One region of the Leclercia sp. AS011 genome, then DNA from elsewhere that is predicted to be linked to it. Evidence: predicted binding sites of a transcription regulator. Region 1 holds the regulator's gene; the other holds the start of a gene.
The links. Region 1 encodes LexA, which represses DNA repair genes until DNA is damaged. Its sites were predicted from a motif close to TNCTGTATGTACATACAGNA; they were not measured.
Positions count from the first base shown of each region.

Region 2: a site for LexA is predicted at 2,755-2,774, ahead of rmuC (DNA recombination protein RmuC). Genes of this name have one in related genera too.

Region 1 is NZ_JBBCMA010000006.1:179,347-190,398, forward strand. Features, by position in the region: gene dinF (MATE family efflux transporter DinF) at 1-1,317, opposite strand, end outside; gene lexA (transcriptional repressor LexA) at 1,381-1,989, opposite strand; gene WFO70_RS19625 (diacylglycerol kinase) at 2,099-2,467, opposite strand; gene plsB (glycerol-3-phosphate 1-O-acyltransferase PlsB) at 2,623-5,043, shown strand; gene ubiA (4-hydroxybenzoate octaprenyltransferase) at 5,136-6,005, opposite strand; gene ubiC (chorismate lyase) at 6,018-6,515, opposite strand; gene malM (maltose operon protein MalM) at 6,697-7,659, opposite strand; gene WFO70_RS19650 (maltoporin) at 7,773-9,080, opposite strand; gene malK (maltose/maltodextrin ABC transporter ATP-binding protein MalK) at 9,152-10,261, opposite strand; gene malE (maltose/maltodextrin ABC transporter substrate-binding protein MalE) at 10,631-11,052, shown strand, end outside.
Region 2 is NZ_JBBCMA010000009.1:15,055-21,154, forward strand. Features, by position in the region: gene ubiJ (ubiquinone biosynthesis protein UbiJ) at 1-427, opposite strand, end outside; gene ubiE (bifunctional demethylmenaquinone methyltransferase/2-methoxy-6-polyprenyl-1,4-benzoquinol methylase UbiE) at 441-1,196, opposite strand; gene rmuC (DNA recombination protein RmuC) at 1,263-2,711, opposite strand; gene udp (uridine phosphorylase) at 2,851-3,612, opposite strand; gene WFO70_RS21255 (dienelactone hydrolase family protein) at 3,864-4,670, shown strand; gene WFO70_RS21260 (beta-glucoside-specific PTS transporter subunit IIABC) at 4,851-6,100, shown strand, end outside.

The DNA of each region.
Region 1 (11,052 bases):
CGAGAACCAGGTTCCGTTGCGCCAGTGCCGGTGCCAAATCCAGCCCAGCGAGAGCCCCCGCAGGGCCAGGAACACGCTCAGGGCCAGCCACAGGCCGTGGTTACCCAGCCACGGGAGGGTGAACAGCGTCAGGCCGAAACCGGCGGCCGCCACGGCCATGCTGTTGCGCATCTCTGCCCCGCGGGTTGCGCCGATAAACATGCCATCCAGCAAATAACACCAGACCCCTACCACCGGCAGGATCACCTGCCAGATAAGATAGTGGCTTGCCAAAGCGCGCAGCTCGGGCAGCGAGGTCAGCAGGGCAACGATCCGATCGCCTGCCAGAGCATAGACGAGGGCAAAGACCAGCGCCACCAGCCCGGACTGACGACAGGCCGCCCGCCACACCTCACGTAGCTGGCCGCTTTCCCGCGCGCCGTAGGCCTGGCCGGAGTGCGCCTCGACCGCATAGGCAAAGCCATCCAGCGCATAGGCGGTAAAGGTCAGCAGGGTCATCAGCACGGCGTTAACGGCGATGATCTCCGGGCCCAGCCGCGCGCCCATCACCGTCAGCGTCCCGAAGCAGAGCTGCAGCAGCAGCGAGCGCAGCATGATGTCGCGATTGAGCGCCAGCAGCTTACGGATATTGCCCCGCCAGCTCGCTTTCAGCAGCGCCAGCGAAATACCGCGCAGGGCCAGCACCCGCCAGACCATCCACAGTCCGATCAACAGAGTGGCGTACTCGGCGATCGCGGTCGCCAGCGCGGCCCCCTGCACGTTCATCTGCAGGCCCATCACCAGCCAAAGATCCAGCACGATGTTAAGCAGGTTGCCCACTACCAGCAGGATCACCGGTGCCCGGGCATACTGTACGCCCAGCAGCCAGCCGAGCAGCACCAGGTTCGCCAGCGATGCCGGGGCGCTGAGCCAGCGGATCTCAAGGAAGCGCCGCGCCTGATGGAGAACGGCTTCGCTGCCGCCGACGATATGCAGCGCCAGGTCGATGAGCGGCGTGCGCAACAGCACAATCAGCAGTCCAGCACCCAGGGCGAGGATCAACGGCTGCACCAGCGCGCGGGCCAGACGCAGCGGATCCTTTGCGCCATAGGCCTGGGCGGTGAGCCCGGTGGTGCTCATGCGCAAAAAGAGCAGCAGCATAAACAGGAAGCTGGTTGCCGTTGCGCCGATGGCGACACCGCCGAGATAGACGGGCGAATCGAGGTGACCAATTACAGCCGTATCCACCAGCCCAAGCAGAGGGACGCTGATATTGGAGACGATCATGGGAAGTGCAAGACGCCACAACGCCTTGTCTGAAGCAGTCAGGAGAGACATGAAAATGTTCGCCGGAGACAGGAAAAGCAGACTGCGGCAGTGCCGCAGTCTGTCAGAAAGCAGTTATAACCACTCACCGTTGCGGATGACGCCAACCGCCAGACCTTCGATGGAGAAGTTATTTTCACGCAGGTCGACAACAATCGGGGAAAACTCGCTGTTTTCCGGCAGCAGCTGCACGGTGTTGCCCTGCTTTTTCAGGCGCTTAACGGTGACTTCGTCATCGATGCGCGCCACCACGACCTGACCATTACGCACGTCCTGGGTTTTATGTACCGCCAGCAGATCGCCGTCCAGGATACCGATATCTTTCATCGACATGCCGCTTACGCGCAGCAGAAAATCTGCGCTCGGTTTGAACATGCCCGGATCGACCTGATAGTGGCCTTCAATGTGCTGTTGCGCCAGCAGCGGTTCACCAGCGGCGACGCGACCGACGAGCGGCAGGCCCTCTTCGGCTTCAACCAGCAGGCGAATACCGCGAGACGCACCGGAGACAATCTCAAGCACACCCTTGCGCGCCAGTGCCTTAAGGTGCTCTTCGGCGGCATTTGGAGAACGGAAGCCAAGACGCTGCGCGATTTCTGCACGCGTCGGCGGCATACCCGTCTGGCCGATATGATCCCGAATGAGATCAAACACCTCTTGCTGCCTGGTCGTTAACGCTTTCATTCCGCCCCCTGGGTGTATATACAGTTATGCTGTGAGTATATACAGCTAAAGGTGATTTTGGAACCACAAACCGCATAAAAAACCAGAGACTTGTTCGGTTTCTGAAGGCTTATCGTAAATGTCCCCAAAGCAGCGTGACCCAGGTAAACAACGCAACCATAATCGCCATCAGCACGGCGGCAGAGCCCATATCTTTTGCCCGGCCCGACAGCTCATGAAAGTCAGAGCCGATGCGGTCGACTACCGCCTCAATCGCACTGTTCAGAATTTCGACTATCATCACCAACATCACCGAGCCAATCAGGAGTACGCGGGTAATGGGATCAACGTCCAGCCAGCAGGCAATGATAATCGCCGCGACGACCGCAACACCCTCCTGGCGAAATGCGGCTTCATTGATCCAGGCAGCACGGATGCCCTTCCATGAATAGCCGGCAGCTTTAATGATTCGGGTTAACCCAGTGGTATTATTGGCCATTAAAAGAAACCTTTCTTCGAAAATAGCGTCAGAAACGGTGGTTTAAGCGCCTGGCGCAGCCACCGGAAGTATGACGGGTAACAACAGAAATTTTGCGCGCTTTCTGTTATCCTTGCGCCGCAATTGCATTTTTAACCAGAGGCTTTACATCGTTTATGTCTGGCTGGCCACGAATTTACTACAAATTACTTAATTTACCATTAAGCGTCCTGGTAAAAAGCAAGTCTATTCCGGCGGTTCCGACGCTGGAATTGGGACTCGATACCTCGCGTCCTATTATGTACGTTTTGCCTTATAACTCGAAGGCCGACTTGCTGACGCTGCGCGCCCAATGCCTGGCGCACGATCTTCCCGATCCACTGGAACCGCTGGAGATCGACGGCACCCAGCTGCCGCGCTACATTTTTATCCACGGTGGCCCTCGCGTGTTCACCTGGTACACCCCGAAAGAAGAGTCGATCAAGCTGTTCCATGACTACCTCGACCTGCACCGCAGCAACCCGCTGCTGGACGTGCAGATGGTGCCGGTGTCGGTGATGTTTGGCCGTCGTCCCGGGCGCGATAAAGGCGAGGAGAATCCGCCGTTGCGCATGCTCAACGGGGTGCAGAAATTTTTCGCCGTCAACTGGCTGGGCCGCGACAGCTTTGTCCGTTTTTCACCGTCAGTCTCCCTGCGCCGCATGGCCGATGAGCACGGTACGGATAAGACCATCGCTCAGAAGCTGGCCCGCGTGGCGCGCATGCACTTTGCACGTCAGCGTCTGGCTGCAGTAGGCCCGCGCCTGCCGGCTCGTCAGGATCTGTTTAATAAGCTGCTGGCCTCGAAAGCCATCGCCCGTGCCGTCGAAGACGAAGCGCGCAGCAAAAAAATCTCCCACGAGAAGGCGCAGCAAAACGCCATTGCCCTGATGGAAGAGATTGCGGCCAACTTCTCCTACGAGATGATCCGCCTCAGCGACCGTATCCTGAGCTTTACCTGGAACCGTCTCTACCAGGGGATCAACGTGCACAACGCCGAGCGTGTGCGCCAGCTTGCCCACGACGGCCATGAGATTGTCTACGTGCCCTGCCACCGCAGCCACATGGACTACCTGCTGCTCTCGTACGTGCTCTATCATCAGGGGCTGGTGCCGCCGCATATCGCTGCGGGTATCAACCTCAACTTCTGGCCGGCAGGCCCGATCTTCCGCCGTCTGGGTGCGTTCTTTATTCGCCGTACCTTTAAGGGCAACAAACTCTACTCCACCGTGTTCCGTGAGTATCTGGGCGAGCTGTTCAGCCGCGGCTACTCGGTGGAATATTTCGTCGAGGGGGGTCGTTCCCGTACCGGGCGTCTGCTCGATCCGAAGACCGGCACCCTGTCGATGACCATTCAGGCGATGCTGCGTGGCGGTACGCGTCCGATCACCCTGGTGCCGATCTACATCGGTTACGAGCACGTGATGGAAGTGGGTACCTACGCCAAAGAGCTGCGCGGTGCCACCAAAGAGAAAGAGAGCCTGCTGCAGATGCTGCGCGGTCTGAGCAAGCTGCGTAATCTCGGCCAGGGCTATGTCAACTTCGGCGAACCTATGCCGCTGATGACTTACCTGAATCACCGTGTGCCGGAGTGGCGCGAGTCCATCGATCCAATCGAAGCGGTGCGTCCGGCCTGGCTGACGCCGACGGTCAACGCCATTGCTGCCGATCTGATGGTGCGTATTAACAACGCCGGGGCGGCCAACGCCATGAACCTGTGTTGTACCGCCCTGCTGGCCTCTCGCCAGCGCTCGCTCACCCGCGAGCAGCTGACCGAGCAGCTCAACTGCTATCTGAATCTGATGCGCAACGTGCCCTACGCGGCAGATTCTACGGTACCGACCGCCAGCGCCAGCGAGCTGATCGAGCACGCGCTGCAGATGAACAAGTTCGAGGTCGAGAAGGACACCATTGGCGATATCATCATTCTGCCGCGCGAGCAGGCGGTACTGATGACCTACTACCGCAACAACATTGCGCACATGCTGATGCTGCCTTCGCTGATGGCCGCCATCATTACCCAGCATCGCCAGATCACCCGTCAGGCACTGCTGGAGCATGTTACTGCCCTCTATCCGATGCTGAAAGCCGAGCTGTTCCTGCGCTGGAGCAACGAGGAGCTGGCAGAGGTGCTGGATCAGCAGATTGCAGAGCTGACCCGCCAGGGACTGATTTCGCACAAAGATGACGCTCTGCTGATCAATCCATCCCGGGCCCGCACGCTGCAGTTGCTGGCGGCGGGTGCACGCGAAACCATACAGCGCTACGCCATTACTTTCTGGCTGCTGAGCGCCAACCCGTCGATCAACCGCGGTACGCTGGAGAAAGAGAGCCGCACCCTGGCACAGCGTCTGTCGATGCTGCACGGCATCAACGCGCCGGAATTCTTCGACAAAGCGGTGTTCAGTTCGCTGGTGTTAACGCTGCGCGACGAAGGGTATATCAGTGACAGTGGTGATGCCGAGCCGGAAGAGACGATGAAGGTGTACCAGATGCTGGCAGACCTGATTACCTCCGACGTGCGCTTAACGATTGAGAGCGCGACGCAGGGGGAATAGTGCGTAAAAATGCCGGGTGGCGGCTCCGCCGTACCCGGCCTACGATACAGAACCTGTAGGCCCGGTAAGCGCCAGCGCCACCGGGCATTTTTTTATGCCCAGTAACTCACCGCAAGGCCGAGGAACAATACCAGCCCGACATAGTTATTGTTCAAAAAGGCTTTAAAACAGGCGTCGCGCTCGCGGTTGGCGATAAGCTTCTGCTGGTAGATAAACAGTACCCCTGCCGCCGCAACCGCCGCGTAAAAGGCTCCGTTCAGCTGGTTCAGGTAACCAATCGCCACCATCAGCCCCAGCACCGCCACCTGCAAAATCCCGATGATCAGCTTGTCCTGACGGCCAAACAGAATGGCGGTAGATTTGATACCAATCTTCAGGTCATCGTCCCGGTCGACCATTGCGTACTGGGTATCGTAAGCCACCGCCCAGAGGATGTTGGCAAGGAACATCAGCCAGCAGCTCAAGGGTACGCTTTCGCTGACGGCGGCAAACGCCATCGGGATCGACCAGCCAAAGGCCGCCCCCAGCACCACCTGCGGCAGATGGGTGTAGCGCTTCATAAACGGATACACCCAGGCCAGCGCCAGCGCGGCTACCGAGAGCAGGATGGTCATGGTGTTCAGGGTCAGCACCAGCAGGAACGACAGCAGGACCAGCACTATAAACAGCGTGCGTGCCTCTTTCTCGGTGACATCGCCGCTCGGCAGCGGGCGATTCGCGGTGCGTTTCACATGGCCATCAAACTTACGGTCGGCATAGTCGTTGACGACGCAGCCTGCCGCGCGCATCAACCAGACGCCCGCCACAAACACCGCCAGGATCCACAGCGGCGGCAGCCCGGGGGTGGCTACCCACAGCGCCCACAGGGTCGGCCACAGCAGCAGCAACGCCCCGATCGGCTTGTCGGTGCGCATCAGGCGGTGGTACGCCAGCAGCTTGTTCTGCGTCAGACTCCACTCCATTTTCTCTTCCTCTTAGTACAGCGGCGACGCCGGTAAAAACAGCTCGGTCAGCATCAGGGGTTTACCACTCAAGCGCAGGCGGGAACGGCGTCCCCACAGCCCGGCATCGCGACCAATTTCAATAAAATCACGGGTCAGCTCGGAGGAGGTGAACAGATAACGCCCCAGCGGAGTTGTGCCCATCTGCTGTAGCGCCAGCTCCGGCCCGGTGAGGGTGGACTCGGGTACCACGGTGCGTCCGGCCAGCCACGGCTCGCCGTCGGCACAGAGCAGGATCTCACGCAGCCAGTAGCGCGCCTCTTTCGGCAGCAACGGCAGTTCATCCGCGACCGCGTCAGGCGTGACAAATCCCTCCTGAATGAGGGTGACGGTGACCTTTTTGCCCTGCTGCTCAAAACGTTTGGTCATGGAATCTTCCAGCAGCAGCCAGTCGAGCTGCTCCGGTTCCAGCGCAGGGATTTCGTCAAAATAACGCAGCGCGCGCAGAAGCAAAAGCGCGGGGTGTGACATGCCAGACTCTCCGATACATAACGTGAAGCTATTGTATCGCAGAAACGCAGAATGGGGGCGGGCAAACGTGAACTAGCGAACATTATCGCAACAGAGATGCAACAGCGGCAGACCGTGCAAAAAAAGTGCGCCCGTAAGGGCGCACCAAACTACTGACAAAATCAGCACTGTGGGGAGACGGTCACCCCTTGCCTTTTACACTGCTGATAAAGGTGGAACGGGCAGTGGTCGAGCCTAAGCGCTCGGCTTCATCAAGGAGTTTCAGCGCCTTGTCGACGTCGCCTTTATCAACGGCCTGTTTGATGGCCTGATTGAAGTAGGTTTCGGTGTCGTTAAGCACCGGCGCGCTCTTCTTCGCGGCAACCGGGGCAGCTACAGGGGCAGCAGCGGTAGCCGGTGCGGCGACTGGCGCGGCATAGACCGGAGCAGGTGCGGCGGTATTACCCACGGTGACCGGGCCGGTGCCGGAGGAGCCAAACAGCGGGCCAACCAGCACGCTGGAGGCGTTGTTGGTGGAGACTTTCAGCTTCAGCTCACCCTCGGTGACGTGGCGGGCAAGCGGGTCCGGGATATCCGGCACGGCATTGCCGGTACCTTTGGCATAGGCTTTTGCCGGATTGATCAGTTTGGTGGTTTGCTGCAGATCTTTATCGGTAGTAAACACCAGCACATAGAGTTTTTGCTGGCCCAGCGCAGGAGTCAGGCGCATCACCCCTTCCAGACGGTCAGCGCTCATCACGCCCGGCTCTTGGTAGGTGAAGTATTCGCTCGGGAAGTAGGCTGATGGCGTCAGGTTCTGATCCAGAATCAACACGTTCGGCGCAAATACGCTGGTTTGTTTGTTCACAATACTGGTCAGCGTCAGGGTGATTTCACCGATATTGGCCGGCACGCTGTAGGCGGCTACCGGGCCGGCGATCCCCGGCACATTCAAGGACTGACCGCCGGTAGAAAGCTGGGTGGTCTGGGCTTTAGACTGGTCGACAGGCGTCCAGACCAGCTGTTGCAGCGCGGCTGCCGGGACAGCAGGTGCGGCGCTGGTGTTTTGCGGAACAAAGTTAACGTCAGCGAGAGTGATGGCAGGCATACTTGCCAGCAACCCTGCTGAGAGGCACAGCGCGACGAGACTTTTCTTCATTTTCATTGTTATTACCTCAGATAGCACAAGTACTGCGGTGGCCAGGCAATAGCGCGCAGGACTCTATGAAGAGAGGGGCTTGCGCCCCTCTTTTAGGTCAGTACATCAGGTGTTACGTATTACCACCAGATTTCCATCTGGGCACCGAAGGTCCACTCATCGTTGTCCCCACGGCTGAAGGTTTTCGCGGAGGTGTCGCTGTACGCTACGCCAGAGGTGTAGCCGGTATCACCGTTGTTTGCGTAACCCCATTTTTCATCCCACTTGGCGTAGGTTGCGAAGACACGGATAGCCGGACGGGACCAGATGCTGTCGCCTGCCTGCCACTGTTGTGCCAGGGTGATTTTGTACTGGCTGTTTTTGTCGTCAGTTTTCTGAGACTTAACGTTGTCGTAGCCCACTTCAAGCAGGGTGGACATGATTGGTGTCCATTTGTACATCGGACGAATACCCACGGTCCACCACTCGGTACCGTTGTTGTTGTCGCGGTCGATGTTCTGGTACATACCGACGTACATCAGGTCCCACTGGTCAGCCAGGGTGATAGCACCGTGGTCGAGAACGCGGATCAGGGAACCGTCGTTATCAACGCTGCCGCCCTGTGGAATACCTTTGCCGTTAGAGGTCATGGAGTCCGTGCCGTACTGCAGAACGAACTTGTTAAAGCCTTTCAGCATGCTCTGGGTGTGTTCAGCGGTGAACAACCAGCCATCTTTAGAGGCGCCAGGCTGCAGGTAGAAGTCGTCAGGAATGTTGGTGTGACCGTAGTCAACGCCCAGCTCCAGGGTACCGCCTGGGTTGATTTCCATACCGGCTAAACGAACGTCGAAGACGTCGTTTGGCACCACGTTGTCATAAATACGGTCGCCGTTAGCATCACGATCGGCGAAGGTCGCAGAACCGCCGGACTCAGAAGAGCGGGTCGCTGCCAGAGAGAGTTTACCGAAGCCCAGATCGATGTTTTCGATACCTGCACCAGGACCTGAAATATCCCAGTAGTAGAAGTCGATCATGTGGACGTCATGACGCTGATAGAAGCGCTTACCGGCCCAGATAGTGGAGCCTGGCAACCATTCAATCAGGTTTTTACCCTGCACGTTTGCTTCACGGAAGGCCGGGCTGGTTGATTCCCAGTCGTTCTGCTGTGAAACGGAGTAGGCTACGTTGGTGTCGAAGTAGAAGCTCTTGTCGCCTTCTTTCCACACTTCCTGGCCCAGTTTCAGCTCGGCATAGGTTTCACATTCGTTACCAAGACGGTATTTACTTTGTGCACCTGTTGCCTGGAAACACTGCTGTTCGCCACCACTCCCGGTCCAGCCAATGCCGGAACGAGCATAACCTTTAAAGTCGACAGCGCCGGCCTGGGCAGACAGGATGCCTGCCGCAATGGCGACCGCCAGAGGGACTTTGCGCAGAGTAATCATTATTCTATCTCCTGAGATCATTGCTTTTCTTTGAACACTTCACCTGATGGTTTCGTGCTTATTATTGGGATTGCTTAAACGCCGGGCTCCTGGTGCAGCCGACGACATGCAGTGCCATCTTCCCGGAAGAGATGGCAGCGCTCTGGCGGCAAGCCGATAGCGAATGTGGCACCCTCTTTTACCAACACCACGTCATTCTGGCGGTACACCAGGTTCTGACGAATGGCGGGGATCTGGATATGAATCTGTGTTTCGTGACCAAGTTGCTCAACCACCTGAACCTCGCCTTCCAGCGTCACATCAGCGATGTGGCTCGGCAGCAGATGCTCAGGGCGGATCCCGAGGGACATGTTTGCCCCCACGTTGACGTTTGCACTGTCTACCGGTAACCACACCTGCTGGCGGTTCGGCAGCTCAACCTGAACCTGTTCAATGGCGGTGGCGGTGACTTTGACCGGCAGGAAGTTCATCTTTGGCGAGCCAATAAAGCCCGCAACAAAGCGGTCTGCCGGGTAGTGATAGAGTTCCAGCGGTTTGCCCACCTGGGCTACGCGTCCGGCATCCAGCACCACAATCTTGTCGGCCAGGGTCATCGCTTCGACCTGATCGTGGGTGACGTAAATCATGGTGCGGCCCAGACGCTTGTGCAGGCGGGAGATTTCAATACGCATCTGCACGCGCAGCGCGGCGTCGAGGTTCGACAGCGGCTCATCGAGCAGGAACACGCGCGGTTCTGCCACCAGGGTACGGCCAATCGCCACACGCTGACGCTGTCCACCGGAGAGCGCCTTCGGCTTACGATCCAGCAGGTGCGCCAGCTGGAGCACTTCGGCGACCTGGGTCACGCGCTGGTTTATGGTCTCTTTTTTGGCACCGGCCAGCTTCAGGCCGAACGACATATTCTCGGCAACGGAGAGATGCGGATAGAGGGCATAGGACTGGAATACCATCCCGACGCCGCGCTCCGCAGGGGGGATATCGTTCATCCGGGTCTCGCCAATCATTAAATCGCCGCTGGTGATAGTTTCCAGACCGGCAATCATGCGCAGCAGCGTGGATTTACCGCAGCCTGACGGGCCCACAAAAACCACGAATTCGCCTTCCTGGATATCAAGGTTGATATCTTTCGATACCACCACGTCACCCCAGGCTTTCGTTACGTTACGCAGTTCTACGCTCGCCATGCCCTACTCCCTTCGTTACAACCTGTCATCGACAGAAACATTCAATATGGGCTGACTATGCGGTATCGCGCGGCGTCGCGAATCCTCCACCCCCTGCCTTTTTTATGGGGGAGGAGGCGGGAGGATGAGAGAGAGGAGTCAGCCAGCGCGGCTGGGGGGCTGAGGCTAAATTCGTGATGTCACTGGCAAAATTCACCGTACTTTTATGTGCGCTGGGACACATAACTCAATTTTATGCAACGCAGATCACATAAAACGGGGGTGGGGCGTAGGGGGCGGGAGGATGGAAAGAGGATGTCAAATAAGGAGACTGAGCGACGTTGAACCACCTCATGTATCCACAGCACATCACCAAAAAGGATGGCAGATATGAATATCAAGACTGGCGCACGCGTTTTCGCATTGTCCGCCCTTGCAGCAATGATGATCTCCGCTCCGGCGCTCGCCAAAATTGAAGAAGGTAAGCTGGTAATCTGGATTAACGGCGACAAAGGCTACAACGGCCTGGCCGAAGTGGGTAAAAAATTCGAGAAAGATACCGGCATCAAAGTCACCGTTGAACACCCGGACAAACTGGAAGAGAAGTTCCCGCAGGTTGCGGCGACCGGCGACGGCCCGGACATCATCTTCTGGGCGCATGACCGTTTCGGCGGCTACGCGCAGTCTGGCCTGCTGGCGGAAGTCTCTCCGGATAAAGCCTTCCAGGACAAGCTGTTCCCGTTCACCTGGGATGCCGTGCGTTACAACGGCAAGCTGATCGCTTACCCGGTCGCGGTTGAATCGCTCTCCCT
Region 2 (6,100 bases), on a different contig from region 1:
CGCCGCCACGCAGCACTTTACCGATCCCCTCAGCGGCAATATCGCCGGTCCAGGGAGCCAGCAGTTCTGCCGGGTCGAACTCGGCCAGATCGGCCAGCGCGACAAAGTTTTGCACTACCTGGATATCGCCTTCAACTTCCAGCTCGCCGCTGCGGATCAGGGCGGTAAGCTGCTGGCGATCGCGCAGTTTGGGCAGCGTGTTCAGATGAGTGATGACGGAGCAGTCGGCCTCGCCTTCCCATTCGCCGAGCACGTCGAGCTGACGCTCGCTGAATACCAGCACCAGCGGCGTCGAAAACTCTTTTAATACCACCCGCAGCACTTTGCCGTTCAGACGCTGACGCGCCGTTTTCAGCGCGGGAGACCGGTACAGAAAGGTATTCAGTACGTTTTCCACACCGGCTGTGATCAAGGGTTTAAACGGCATTTGCCACCTCCACTCAGAACTTATAACCGCGATGCAGCGCGACAACGCCTGCCGTCATGTTGAAGTAGTCAACATTGTCGAAGCCCGCATCCTGCATCATGGCTTTTAGGGTGTCCTGATTAGGGTGCATACGGATGGATTCGGCCAGGTAGCGGTAGCTGTCTGCGTCATTGGCCACCATTTCGCCAATACGCGGCAGAATGTGGAACGAATAGGCATCGTAGGCTTTGCTCAGCGGCTCAATAATCGGTTTGGAGAACTCCAGCACCAGCAGGCGTCCACCTGGTTTCAGCACGCGGTACATGGAGCGCAGCGCTTTCTCTTTATCGGTGACGTTACGCAGACCGAAAGAGATGGTGATGCAGTCAAAGGTGTTATCCGGGAAAGGCAGCGCTTCCGCGTTCGCCTGGACATATTCAACGTTGCCAACCACGCCAATATTGCGCAGCTTTTCACGCCCCATTTTCAGCATGGAGTCGTTGATATCAGCCAGCACAACGCGGCCCGTTTCGCCCACCAGACGCGAGAATTTCGCCGTCAGGTCGCCGGTGCCGCCGGCCAGATCCAGCACGGTTTGTCCACGACGCACGCCGCTACAGTCAATAGTGAAGCGCTTCCACAAGCGATGAATGCCGAATGACATCAGGTCATTCATTACATCGTACTTCGCCGCCACGGAATGGAATACGTGGGCCACCATGTCAGCTTTCTGCGCTTTAGCGACAGTCTGAAAGCCAAAGTGCGTTGTGTCTTGTGAATCTTCAACCATCTCAGAGCCTGCTTATCAGTCAAATGTTCGAGAAGTGTAACAGATTGGGCGCATTTGCCCTACGATTCAACCACCCCGGGAATAACGCTCCAGGGGGTCTGCCGACGCCTGCGCGCCTGCTAAGGTGTTGTTTGTATTTTGAACTGGCCCGTCACTGCGCAGCCGGTACTCCTCATCCTGCGATGTGGCCTGCTCAACCAATTCCGGATTAATCTCGCGTTTAACGTCCACGCCAAGGCTGCGGAACGATTCAGCCTGAGCCAGCAGGTTACCGCGCCCGGAGGCCAGCTTTTTCATCGCCTGGCGGTAGTTGTCCTGAGCGCGATCCAGGCTCTGCCCGACCGACGACATATCGTCGACGAACAGACGCATTTTGTCGTACAGGCGGCTGGCTCGATCGGCAATCTGCTGGGCATTGCGGCTCTGGTGCTCATAGCGCCACAGATTGGCAATGGTGCGCAGCGCCACCAGCAGCGTGGTAGGGCTGACCAGCATAATGTTGTTTTTTAGCGCCTCGGAGATCAGCTCCGGCTGGCGGTCCAGCGCCAGTAAGAAGGCCGGTTCAACCGGGATAAACATTAGCACATAGTCAAGCGAACGCAGGCCGGGCAGCTGCTGATAGTCTTTACGCCCCAGCAGGCGAATATGGTTACGCACCGAGGCGATATGCTCCTGCAGCGCCGACTCGCGGGTGTAGTCATCTTCGGCGTTAAAGTAGCGCTCATAGGCCACCAGGGTCATTTTGGCGTCGATGACCACGTCCTTCTCCTGGGGCAGACGGACAATGACGTCGGGCTGCATCCGCGCGCGGCTCTCGGTTTCAATGCTGACCTGGGTTTGATATTCGTGGCCCTCGCGCAGGCCGGAGGCTTCCAGCACGCGGGTCAAAACCACCTCCCCCCAGTTGCCCTGGGTTTTATTGTCGCCTTTCAGCGCCCGGGTGAGGTTGATGGCCTCCTGCGCCATCTGGGCATTCAGCTGCTGGAGGTTGCGGATTTCATGGGCCAGCGTGTGGCGTTCACGCGCCTCCTGACCAAAGCTGTCCTGCACCTGGCGACGAAAGCCGTCCAGCTGTTCGCGCAGGGGCGACAGCAGGCCGTTCAGGCTCTGGCGGTTTTGTTCCTCGACGCGGCGGTTACTCTGCTCAAAGATGCGGTTGGCAAGGTTTTCGAACTGCTCGCTCAGGCGCTGCTCGCTATTGATCATCTGGCGGATTTTGTCTTCCGCATGCAGCTGGGTGGACTCCAGCCGGGTGGTGACTTCACGCAGGTCGGCTTCCAGCGAGGTGTTGATATCCCGCAGATTGCGCAGCTCGTTGTTGAGCAGCTCGCATTCGTCACGCCAGTGCCCGCTCTGGGCGATGTTCTGTCGCAATGCACTGAGATCGGCCACCATCTCTTCACGTTCGGCAAGCTGATCGGCCTTCTGTTGCGCATGCTGATAGCTGGCGAGCAACCAGCCCACACCGACGCTGACCAGCGCAATAACGGCATAAAAAAGGATGGAAATATCCACGACGCCCCCTGCATCAAGGTATGACCCGCACAAAATAGAATTGTGCTGTATAAACGTCCAGTTTGAAAAGGGTTTTCTGCGAGGCGCTACGCAAAGAAAAAGGCCGAACAGGTCGGCCTTTGGCAAAGAAAAGGGGAAATTACAGCAGGCGGCGGGCCGCTTCCACCACGATTTTCACCGCGTGGCTTTCGGTCTGCTTCATGGTCTCGGCGTTCGGGATCTCTTGCTGGGTACGGTTAACAATCACACCCGCAACCATACCGGCACGCAGACCCTGGCTTGCGCACATGGTCAGCAGGGTGGCAGATTCCATTTCGTAGTTCATCACGCCCATAGACTGCCACTCTTCCATCGAACCCTTGAAACGGCTGACTACGCGACCGGAGAAGGTGTCGTAGCGCTCCTGGCCCGGGTAGAAGGTATCAGAGGAGGCGGTCACGCCAACGTGAGTGGTCGCACCGACGGATTTCGCGGCTTCCACCAGCGCGGTGGTGCACTCGAAATCGGCCACTGCCGGGAACTCCATTGGCGCAAAGTGCAGGCTCGCGCCGTCCAGACGCACGGATGCGGTAGTGACCAGGACGTCGCCAACGTTGATGTGCGGCTGGATCGCACCGGTGGTACCGATACGCAGGAAAGTACGGATGCCCAGCTGTGCCAGCTCTTCAACGGCAATAGAGGTAGACGGGCCACCGATACCGGTAGAGCACACGATCACCGCTTTGCCATCCAGCTCTGCCCGCCAGGTCGTGAATTCGCGATGGGCTGCCAGCTTAACCGGCTTATCCATCAGCGCGGCGATCTTTTCCACACGCTCAGGATCGCCAGGGACGATAGCGAGCGTAGCCCCTTGTAAATCGTTTTTAGTGAGGCCGAGATGAAAAACATCAGACTTAGACATAGAAAACTCCTCTGTGGGTCAGTTTGTCAGCAGAAGCAAAGCGGTACTTTACCGAAGGAACCGGCTTAGTTTCGTGACAGACATCACCATGAATAAAATTGATTGCAGTTAATTACCATGAAATAGTGATTAACATCACATTAACGAGTTATATCGTTATCTGTTGCACAAAAGATAGCCTGTTTCGGGCACTGTGGATTGTTAACCTGCGGACTATATTTACTTTTGCGCTAATTGGTACGGAGAATGCCATGACTGGAACATCTGGATTTGCCCCTGCTGCTGATCTGCAAGCCGCAACCGTTGTCACTACCCCCGACGAGGCGATTACCGCCGGGGAGACCTCCATTCCGACTCAGGGCGATAATATGCCCGCTTACCATGCCCGGCCCAAAAATGCGCAAGGGGCATTGCCGATCGTCATCGTGATTCAGGAAATTTTCGGCGTACATGAGCATATTCGCGATCTCTGTCGCCGCCTGGCGCTGGAAGGCTATCTGGCCGTCGCGCCTGAACTCTATTTCCGTCAGGGCGATCCGAATGATTACAGCGATATTCCCACCCTGTTCAGCAATCTGGTGAGTAAAGTACCGGATGCCCAGGTGCTGGCAGATCTTGACCACGTCGCCAACTGGGCGGCGCGCAACGGGGGCGATCCCCATCGTCTGCTGGCAACCGGCTTCTGCTGGGGCGGGCGAATCAGCTGGCTGTATGCCGCGCACAACCCGCAATTGAAAGCCGCCGTAGCGTGGTATGGCAAGCTGGTGGGCGAAAAGACGCTGAATTCACCGAAACATCCGGTGGATATTGCGACCGATTTGAACGCGCCCGTCCTCGGACTCTATGGCGCAGAAGATACCGGGATCCCGCTGGACACGGTAGAGACCATGCGCCATGCGCTACGTGCAGCGAACGCAACGGCGGAGATTGTGGTTTACCCGGGAGCCGGGCACGCCTTCAACGCCGATTATCGTCCAAGCTATCATGCGGAATCAGCCAAAGATGGCTGGCAGCGGATGCTGGCCTGGTTCCAGCAGTACGGCGCTAAAAAAGGTTAAGCGGCTCACACTTCGCTACGCAAAGTGAGGTGACTGTTTGACTTTTAAACACAATCTGGACGATATAAAAAGCACAGGCGTGTAACTACGATCCGTAGGCAAGACCTGAACCCCCTCTCCGTTTTCGAGCGGAGAGGGGGTTCAGGTCTTTTTTTTTGCTCTGGAGACAGGGGCCAGAACATGAACCACTTGCAAACAGCGCTGGAGATCATCGCCCAGGTCGGCGGTGCTGAGAATATCGAACATATCGAACACTGCTCCACCCGCTTGCGGCTGAGCCTGTACGACAATGGCAGGGTCAACGAAGCGGCGCTGGCAAAGGTCGACGGCGTGCTGGGCGTGCGCGTGAACGTGCAGTGCCAGGTGATTATTGGTCACGAGGTGGTGCAGGTCTTTGAGGCGGTGCGCTCGCTGGTGGGCTCCCCTCAGGCGGGCGGGCAACATACGCCTGCCAGAATCAGCCGTGGCGCGCAGGTTATCGATTTCGTCATCAGCGTTTTTCAGCCGCTGGTGCCTGCCATTGCCGGTGGCGGGGTTCTGAAATCGCTGCTGCTGTTGCTGGACGTGATGGGCTGGCTCAGCCGGGACAGTTCGACCTACAAGGTGCTGGATAATATCGGCTCCGCGCCGCTCTACTTCCTGCCGATCCTGGTGGCGATCACCACGGCAATGAAGCTGAAGGTGAACGTGCTGGTTGCCGTCTCGGCGGTCTCCGTGATGGTGCTACCCGCGATGACCAAACAGCTGGCCGACGGGACGGCGTTCATGTCTTTCGATCTGCGCAACGTGGCCTACGCCTCGCAGGTCTTTCCCGCCATTCTGTGCGTGCTCTTTTACGCCCAGACGGAGAAGCTGTTCAACCGCTACTCCCCCGGCGCGCTGCGTATTTTCCTCTCACCGATGCTCTCTCTGCTGGTGACGGTCCCGGTCACGCTGCTGATCCTCGGGCCGCTGGGTTACGAGCTGGGCGCCGGGCTGGCAACGGTAATTTTATGGCTCTATGGCAAACTCGGTTTTGTGGCAACGGGGCTGCTGGCCGCCGCCCTGCCCTTTATGGTGGCCGCCGGGATGCATAAACCGATGCTGCCCTACGCCGTAGCCTCCATGAGCCAGTTCGGGCGTGAGATGCTCTACCTGCCCGCGTCGCTGGCGCACAATATTGCCGAGTCCGGCGCATGTCTGGCGATTGCCCTCAAAAGCAAAGATAAGGTACTGAAATCCACCGCCTTCTCCGCCGGGATCTCCGCCCTGTTCGGCATTACCGAACCGGCGCTGTATGGCGTCACCCTGCTGAACAAAAAAGCGCTCTACAGTGTGATCCTCGGCAGCATTGTCGGCGGGGCCTTTATCGGCTGGATGGCGATTGAGGCCTTTGCCCTCGTCGGCCCGGGTCTTGCCAGCATCTCGATGTTTGTCTCCCCGGATAACCC